3 regions of the Streptomyces sp. NPDC032940 genome follow, and region 2 is predicted to be linked to each of the others. Evidence: riboswitches for the same ligand, from Rfam matches in the RefSeq annotation. Region 2 holds a riboswitch; each other region holds the start of a gene.
The links. A riboswitch is a leader RNA that binds a small molecule or an ion and turns the genes downstream of it on or off. The one in region 2 is predicted to bind thiamine pyrophosphate.
Positions count from the first base shown of each region.

Region 1: it holds a riboswitch for thiamine pyrophosphate, as region 2 does, so the genes downstream of both, AB0E77_RS19935 (thiamine ABC transporter substrate-binding protein) here and thiC (phosphomethylpyrimidine synthase ThiC) in region 2, are expected to answer to the same signal.
Region 3: it holds a riboswitch for thiamine pyrophosphate, as region 2 does, so the genes downstream of both, thiO (glycine oxidase ThiO) here and thiC (phosphomethylpyrimidine synthase ThiC) in region 2, are expected to answer to the same signal.

Region 1 covers NZ_JBEZVJ010000015.1:124,416-126,674, forward strand. Annotated here, with positions in the region: gene AB0E77_RS19935 (thiamine ABC transporter substrate-binding protein) at 39-1,130, opposite strand; TPP riboswitch at 1,210-1,315, opposite strand; gene rlmN (23S rRNA (adenine(2503)-C(2))-methyltransferase RlmN) at 1,352-2,259, opposite strand, start outside.
Region 2 covers NZ_JBEZVJ010000020.1:90,049-92,307, forward strand. Annotated here, with positions in the region: gene AB0E77_RS23140 (YibE/F family protein) at 1-943, opposite strand, end outside; TPP riboswitch at 1,015-1,204, shown strand; gene thiC (phosphomethylpyrimidine synthase ThiC) at 1,197-2,259, shown strand, end outside.
Region 3 covers NZ_JBEZVJ010000002.1:322,020-324,278, forward strand. Annotated here, with positions in the region: gene thiS (sulfur carrier protein ThiS) at 1-74, opposite strand, end outside; gene thiO (glycine oxidase ThiO) at 71-1,330, opposite strand; TPP riboswitch at 1,328-1,439, opposite strand; gene AB0E77_RS04095 (hypothetical protein) at 1,491-1,841, shown strand; gene AB0E77_RS04100 (FAD-dependent oxidoreductase) at 1,875-2,259, shown strand, end outside.

The DNA.
Region 1 (2,259 bases), on a different contig from region 2:
CCGGGGGACGGCGGGGCGGGCGGCCTTGGCCGGTCCGGTCACTTCAGGAGGAGTGAGGTCCACGACTTGACCCACTGGTCACGGTTGTCGGCGATCTTCTCGGGGTCCAGGGTCTGCGGGTTCTCGGCCTGCGGCCCGTACTTCACGAACTCCGGCGGCACCTGGGCGGCTTCGCGCACCGGGTACACGAACATGTTCAGCGGCATGTCGTCCTGGAACTTCTTGCTGACCAGGAAGTCCAGCAGCGCCTTTCCGCCCTCGGTGTTCTTCGCGTTGCTCAGCAGGCCCGCGTACTCGACCTGACGGAAGCAGGTGCCGGTGGCGACGCCGGTCGGCGCGGTGTCCGGCTTCGGATCGGCGTAGATCACCTCGGCGGGCGGCGAGGACGCGTAGGAGACCACGAGGGGACGGTCGCCCTTGGCCTTCTTGCCGCCGGCCGAGCCGGAGAACTCCTCGTTGTACGCCTGCTCCCAGCCGTCGACGACCTTGACGCCGTTGGCCTTCAGCTTCTTCCAGTACCCCTCCCAGCCCCCGTCCCCGTACTTGGCGGCGGTGCCCAGCAGGAAGCCGAGGCCGGGCGAGGAGCTGCCGGCGTCCTCGGTGACGAGGAGGTTCTTGTACTCCGGCTTGATCAGGTCGTCGAAGGAGTCGGGCGGGGTCAGCTTGTGCTCGCTGAAGTACGCCTTGTCGTAGTTGACGCAGATGTCACCGGTGTCGATGGGGGTGACGCGGTGCTTGTCCTGGTCGACCCGGTACTCGGGCAGGATCATGTCGGAGCCCTTGGGCTCGTACGGCTGGAACAGGCCGTTGTCCAGCGCCCGCGACAGGAGGGTGTTGTCGACGCCGAAGAAGACGTCGCCCTGTGGGTTGTCCTTGGTGAGGATGGCCTTGTTGACGGCCTGCCCGGCGTCGCCGTCCTCGAGGACCTTGACCCGGTAGCCGGAGCTCTTCTCGAACTCGGCGATGACGCTCTTGGACGCGGCCCACGAGTCATGGCTGACGAGGGTCACGGTCCTGGCACCGGCGGACCCCTGGTCGTCGCCGTCGGACGACGACGATCCACAGGCGGCCAGGCCGCCGACGAGACCGAGCCCGACCGCCAGGACGCCGGCCTTCTTGGTGATGCTCACGGAATTCCTCCTGGGTTACCAGGAGAAGACGCGGCCCCGCCCGGACCCCTTGGCGAGGGACCCGGGCAGGGCGCAACAGCTCGAGTGATGACCGATCTCCCTACCCAGAATGACCTGGGCCAGGTTCGGAGGGTCTGCGGCCGGTGCCGCACTCTCAGCGCTGTGGCGCTCCCCTGTCGGAATATGAAGATGTCTGAAAACGCGGGTGTACGCCGGTCAGACTACCGCTCGCCGGCGGCGAGCTGACCACACGCCCCGTCGATCTCCTGGCCACGGGTGTCCCGGACGGTCACCGGCACACCGTGCGCCTCGATCGCCGCGACGAACGCCTTCTCGTCCTCGGGCCGTGAGGCGGTCCACTTCGAGCCCGGCGTCGGGTTGAGCGGGATGAGGTTGACGTGCACCGGCTTGCCCTTGAGCAGCCGTCCGAGCCGGTCGCCGCGCCACGCCTGGTCGTTGATGTCCCGGATCAGCGCGTACTCGATGGACAGCCGGCGCCCGGACTTCGCCGCGTACTCGAACCCGGCGTCCAGCACCTCACGCACCTTCCAGCGCGTGTTGACGGGGACGAGGGTGTCGCGCAGCTCGTCGTCGGGGGCGTGCAGGGAGATGGCGAGCCGGCACTTGAAGCCCTCGTCGGCGAACCGGTGGATCGCGGGGACGAGACCGACCGTGGAGACGGTGATCCCGCGCTGGGAGAGCCCCAGCCCGTCGGGCTCGGGGTCGGTGAGCCGACGGATGGCCCCCACGACCCGGTTGTAGTTGGCGAGCGGCTCGCCCATCCCCATGAAGACGATGTTGCTCAGCCGCGCCGGTCCGCCCGGCACCTCGCCGTCCCTGAGCGACCGCATGCCGTCCACGATCTGGTGCACGATCTCGGCGGTGGACAGATTCCGGTCGAGCCCGGCCTGCCCGGTCGCGCAGAACGGACAGTTCATGCCGCAGCCGGCCTGGGAGCTGATGCACATGGTCACCCGGTCCGGGTAGCGCATCAGCACGGACTCGACGAGCGTGCCGTCGAAGAGCTTCCACAGCGTCTTGCGGGTGGTGCCCTGGTCGGTCGACAGATGCCGGACGACCGACATCAGCTCCGGCAGCAGCGCTTCCCGCAGCCCTTCGCGCGAACCGG
Region 2 (2,259 bases):
ACAGCGACCCCAGGACACCGATCAGCAGCAGCGAGACCAGGGTTCCCAGCACGGCCACGGAGGTCCGCGCCGACAGCCCGTGGCACAGGTACAGGGCGATCAGCATGATGGCGCTGGACCCGATCACCGCCACGAGCAGCGGGTTCGAGCCCTGCAGGATGGCGGGCAGGATGAAGAAGTTCAGCAGCAAAAAGCTGATGGCCAGCGAGATCAGGGCCATCAGACCCCGCAGCCGGCCGACGACCACGACGGCGACCGCGAAGATGCCGGCGAGCAGGGCCAACGGGAACCCGCGGTCGACGTCGGTCACCGAGTACTGCAGGTCCTTCGGCGCGGAGGGCTCGTAGGCGACGATCACCTTCTGGCCCTCGTGCAGCTGACGCGTCTGGTCCGGCTGCACGATCTCGTTGAAGGTACGGCCCTTGTCCTTGCCGGTGTCGACGCGGATCGTCGCCCGCTTGCAGTCGCCGTTCGCCTGCTGCACCGCGGAGGAGCCCTCCGCGGTAGAGGTGTCACCGGTCGGGGGGACACCGGAGGCGTTGGCGGACTTGCAGCTCAGCCTCTCCACCTTGGTGACCGTGGCCTCCTGCGTCTGCCGGTCGAAACCGACACCGGTGCGCTCGTGCGCCGGCGCGCCGCCCGGCCAGAGCACGGCGAGCCCGACCACCACCGCCGCGGCGAAGGGGATGAGGACCGCTGCGATGACCTTCCGCAGATGGCGTGAGACGGGCGCCGCGGGTCCGTGTCCGTGGCTGTGCCCGTGCCCGTTCCCGTGCCCGTGTCCACCGCCGCCGTGCCCGCCGTCACCGGTGTGCTCAGGTCGGTCCGCCGCACCGTACGGGCCTTCGGAGGCATGGCTCTCCGCACTCCCGGCGCCTGCGTGCGCGCCCGGGCCGCGGTGAGGCTCGTGCGGTGGGTAGGAAGGGTGCTGGGTCGTGGTCACCGACCGATCATCGCAAGAACGAGGGGGGCCCTCTGTTCACCGCGCCCGAATTGACGCTAGCGTGGGGGCACCTTTGTACACGCGGGAGCTCGGAGCACCGGGCTGAGAGGGCGCTGACCTCCGTCCCAGCGATGTTTCACGGGAAACGTCACCGAAGTCGAGTGATGTTGCCCACGAGACATCGGCAGACGGATACCGCTGCGTCGACCGCTGAACCTGTTACCGGGTAATGCCGGCGTAGGGAGTAGGTCTCATGACCATCAAGGACGCACGCACGCCTGCCTCCACCCAGCACTCCGCCGAGGCGGAGTCCGCGGAGGCCGGGAAGTCCATCGGCTGGCACAAGGCGTACGTCGAGGGCTCTCGCCCCGACCTGCGGGTGCCGGTCCGTCAGGTGCACCTCACCAACGGGCAGTCGGTCACGCTCTACGACACCTCCGGCCCGTACACCGATCCACTCATCGAAACCGACGTCCGCAGGGGGCTGCCGCCGCTGCGGGAGAACTGGGTCATCGCCCGCGGTGACACGGAGGAGTACGCGGGCCGTCCCGTCCGTCCCGAGGACGACGGGATCAAGCACACCTCGCCCCGCGGTGGTCTGCGCAACCTGGACGCGGTCTTCCCCGGTCGTCCGCGTCAGCCGCGCCGTGGCCGCAGCGGGACGGCGGTGACCCAGCTCGCGTATGCGCGCCGGGGTGAGATCACGCCTGAGATGGAGTACGTGGCCATCCGGGAGAACGTCGCACCGGAGGTGGTCCGTGAGGAGATCGCCGCCGGGCGGGCCGTGCTGCCGGCCAACGTCAATCACCCGGAGATCGAGCCTATGATCATCGGCAAGCGGTTCCTGGTGAAGGTGAACGCCAACATCGGCAACTCGGCGGTGACGTCCTCCATCGAGGAGGAGGTCGAGAAGATGACCTGGGCGACCCGGTGGGGCGCCGACACGGTCATGGACCTGTCCACCGGCCGCAACATCCACACCACCCGCGAGTGGGTGCTGCGCAACTCCCCCGTGCCCATCGGCACCGTGCCGCTCTACCAGGCGCTGGAGAAGGTCGACGGCCGGGCCGAGGAGCTGACCTGGGAGATCTACAAGGACACGGTGATCGAACAGGCCGAGCAGGGCGTGGACTACATGACGGTCCACGCGGGCGTCCGCCTGGCGCACGTACCGCTCACCGCGAACCGCAAGACCGGCATCGTCTCGCGCGGCGGCTCCATCATGGCGGCCTGGTGTCTGGCCCACCACAAGGAGTCGTTCCTGTACGAGAACTTCGAGGAGCTCTGCGAGATCCTCGCCGCGTACGACGTCACGT
Region 3 (2,259 bases), on a different contig from region 2:
AGCGTGCCCACCAGGGCGTCCAGGGACGTGCCGGGAGCCACCTCGCGCGGCTCCCCGTTGACGGAGATGTTCATACGGTCTGCTCCGTGAAAGCGGTCTGCTCCGTGCGGGTCTGCTCGGTGCGGACGGCCCGCTCCGTGCCGGCCCGCTCCGCGCGCGCCGCGCCGGCGGCGAAGCGCCGGGGAGTGAAGGGGCGGCCCTCCTCCGGGAGCTCCCCGGTGGTCAGGACGTGCGCCATGACGTCGCCGGTGACCGGGGTCAGCAGCACCCCGTTGCGGTAGTGGCCGGTGGCCAGCAGCAGTCCGTCGAGGCCGGTCGGGCCGAGCAGCGGGGCGTTGTCCGGGGAGCCGGGGCGCAGGCCCGCACGGGTCTCCGTGAGGGGCAGCTCGGTGATGCCCGGCACCAGCTCGTGGGCGTCGCGCAGCAGCTCGTAGACGCCGCCCGCGGTCACCGTCGTGTCCCAGCCCAGCTCCTCGCTGGTGGCGCCGACGACCAGCTCGCCGCTCTCCCGGGGCACCAGGTAGAGGGGGTTGCCGCGGACCACGGCACGTACCGTCCGGCCCAGCAGCGGCCCGTGCGCGCGCGGCATGGTCAGCCGCAGCACCTGCCCCTTGACCGGCCGCACCGGCGGCAGCACGGCCTCGGGCACGCCCGCGAGGCGCCCGCTCAGACTGCCCCCGGCCAGCACCACCTGCCCGGCCGTCAGCACCGTGCCGTCGGCGGTGACGACGCCGGTCGCCCGGTCCCCGGCGACCGTGAGCCGGTCGGCCCACATCCGGTGGAAGACCACGCCCGCCCGCTCGCAGGCGGCCACGAGCGCGCCGGCCAGGCGCCGGGGGTCGATCTGGTGGTCGCCGTCCACCCGCAGGCCGCCGCGCACGCCCGGCGCGAGCATCGGCTCCAGGCGCCGGCACTCGCGCCCCGACAGCCACTCGGACTCCAGACCCGAGCGCTCCTGAAGCGCGTGCAGTTCCCGCAGGTGGGCACGGTCGTCGGCGTCCAGTGCGACGGCCAGGGTGCCGCAGCGGCGGTAGCCGAGGTCGTGGCCCGTGAGGTCGGTCAGCTCGGCGGCGAACTCCGGATAGCGGTGGGCCGAGGCGAGGTTCAGCGCGAGCAGCGTCTGCTCGCCGTAGTGCAGTTCCGTGACGGCGGCCAGCATCCCGGCCGCGACCTGGGCGGCGCCACCGCCCGGCTCGGGGTCCACGAGGGCCGTGGCGAGCCCGCGCTGCGCGGAGCGCCAGGCCGTGACCAGGCCGATGATCCCGCCGCCCACGACGAGGACGTCCTGCGTACGGGGTGGCACGGATGGTGCGATCGATGGGGACGACATGGGCGTCCAGCCCCTCCCTTCGCCGGCATGACCCGGATCAGGTTCGTACGGTCGGAGGCCGCCAGCCTCCCTCTCAGCCCGGTGCGTCCGGGCTCCCGCGAGTGCTTTACGTTGGCCACCCTAGCCCGCAGCGCGCCGAACTCGTAAGGGAGCCTCCACCATGGCCCGTTCGCTCGACGGTCTCGTCCTCGCCCCGGTCGCCGACCAGGCTCCCGGGCAGGTGGGCACCCGCACCCGGTTCACCTACCACGAGGAGGACGGCGCGGTCTGGGCCGAGTACGCGGGCGGCGACGTCGTCCGCGGCCGGCTGGTGGGCACGCGCGCGGGCGACCGGCTCGACTTCCGGTACGTACAGCTCAGGACCGACGGCAGCACCTCGTCGGGGCACTGCGTGTCGACGGTCGTCGGCCTGCCCGACGGGCGGGTGCGTCTGGAGGAGACCTGGGAATGGGAGTCGCGCGAGGGCAGCGGGACGAGCGTTGTGGAGGAGATCACCGCGCACGAGGACTGACCGGCCGTTCACCGGGTGTCTAAGGTTGATCAGGTGAGCGAGCAGACGCAGGAGCGGGGAGCGGACGCGGAGCGCCGGGTGGTCGTCGTCGGTGCCGGCATGGCGGGCGTGCAGACCGCGGTCGCGCTGCGCGAGCAGGGCTTCACCGGGACCGTGACCCTGATCGGTGCCGAACCCCATCAGCCCTACGACCGGCCCCCGCTGTCCAAGGCCGTCCTGCTCGGCACGGCCGAGGGCTCCGCCTTCGACGTCGACTTCGAGGCGCTCGGCATCGAGCTGCGGCTGGGCTGCGAGGCACTGGGCCTGCGCCCCGGCGCGCACGTCCTGGACACCTCCGGCGGCCCGGTGCCGTACGACGTCCTCGTCGTCGCGACCGGCGCCGAACCGGTCCGGCTGCCCGGTGCCGACGGCGTCCCCG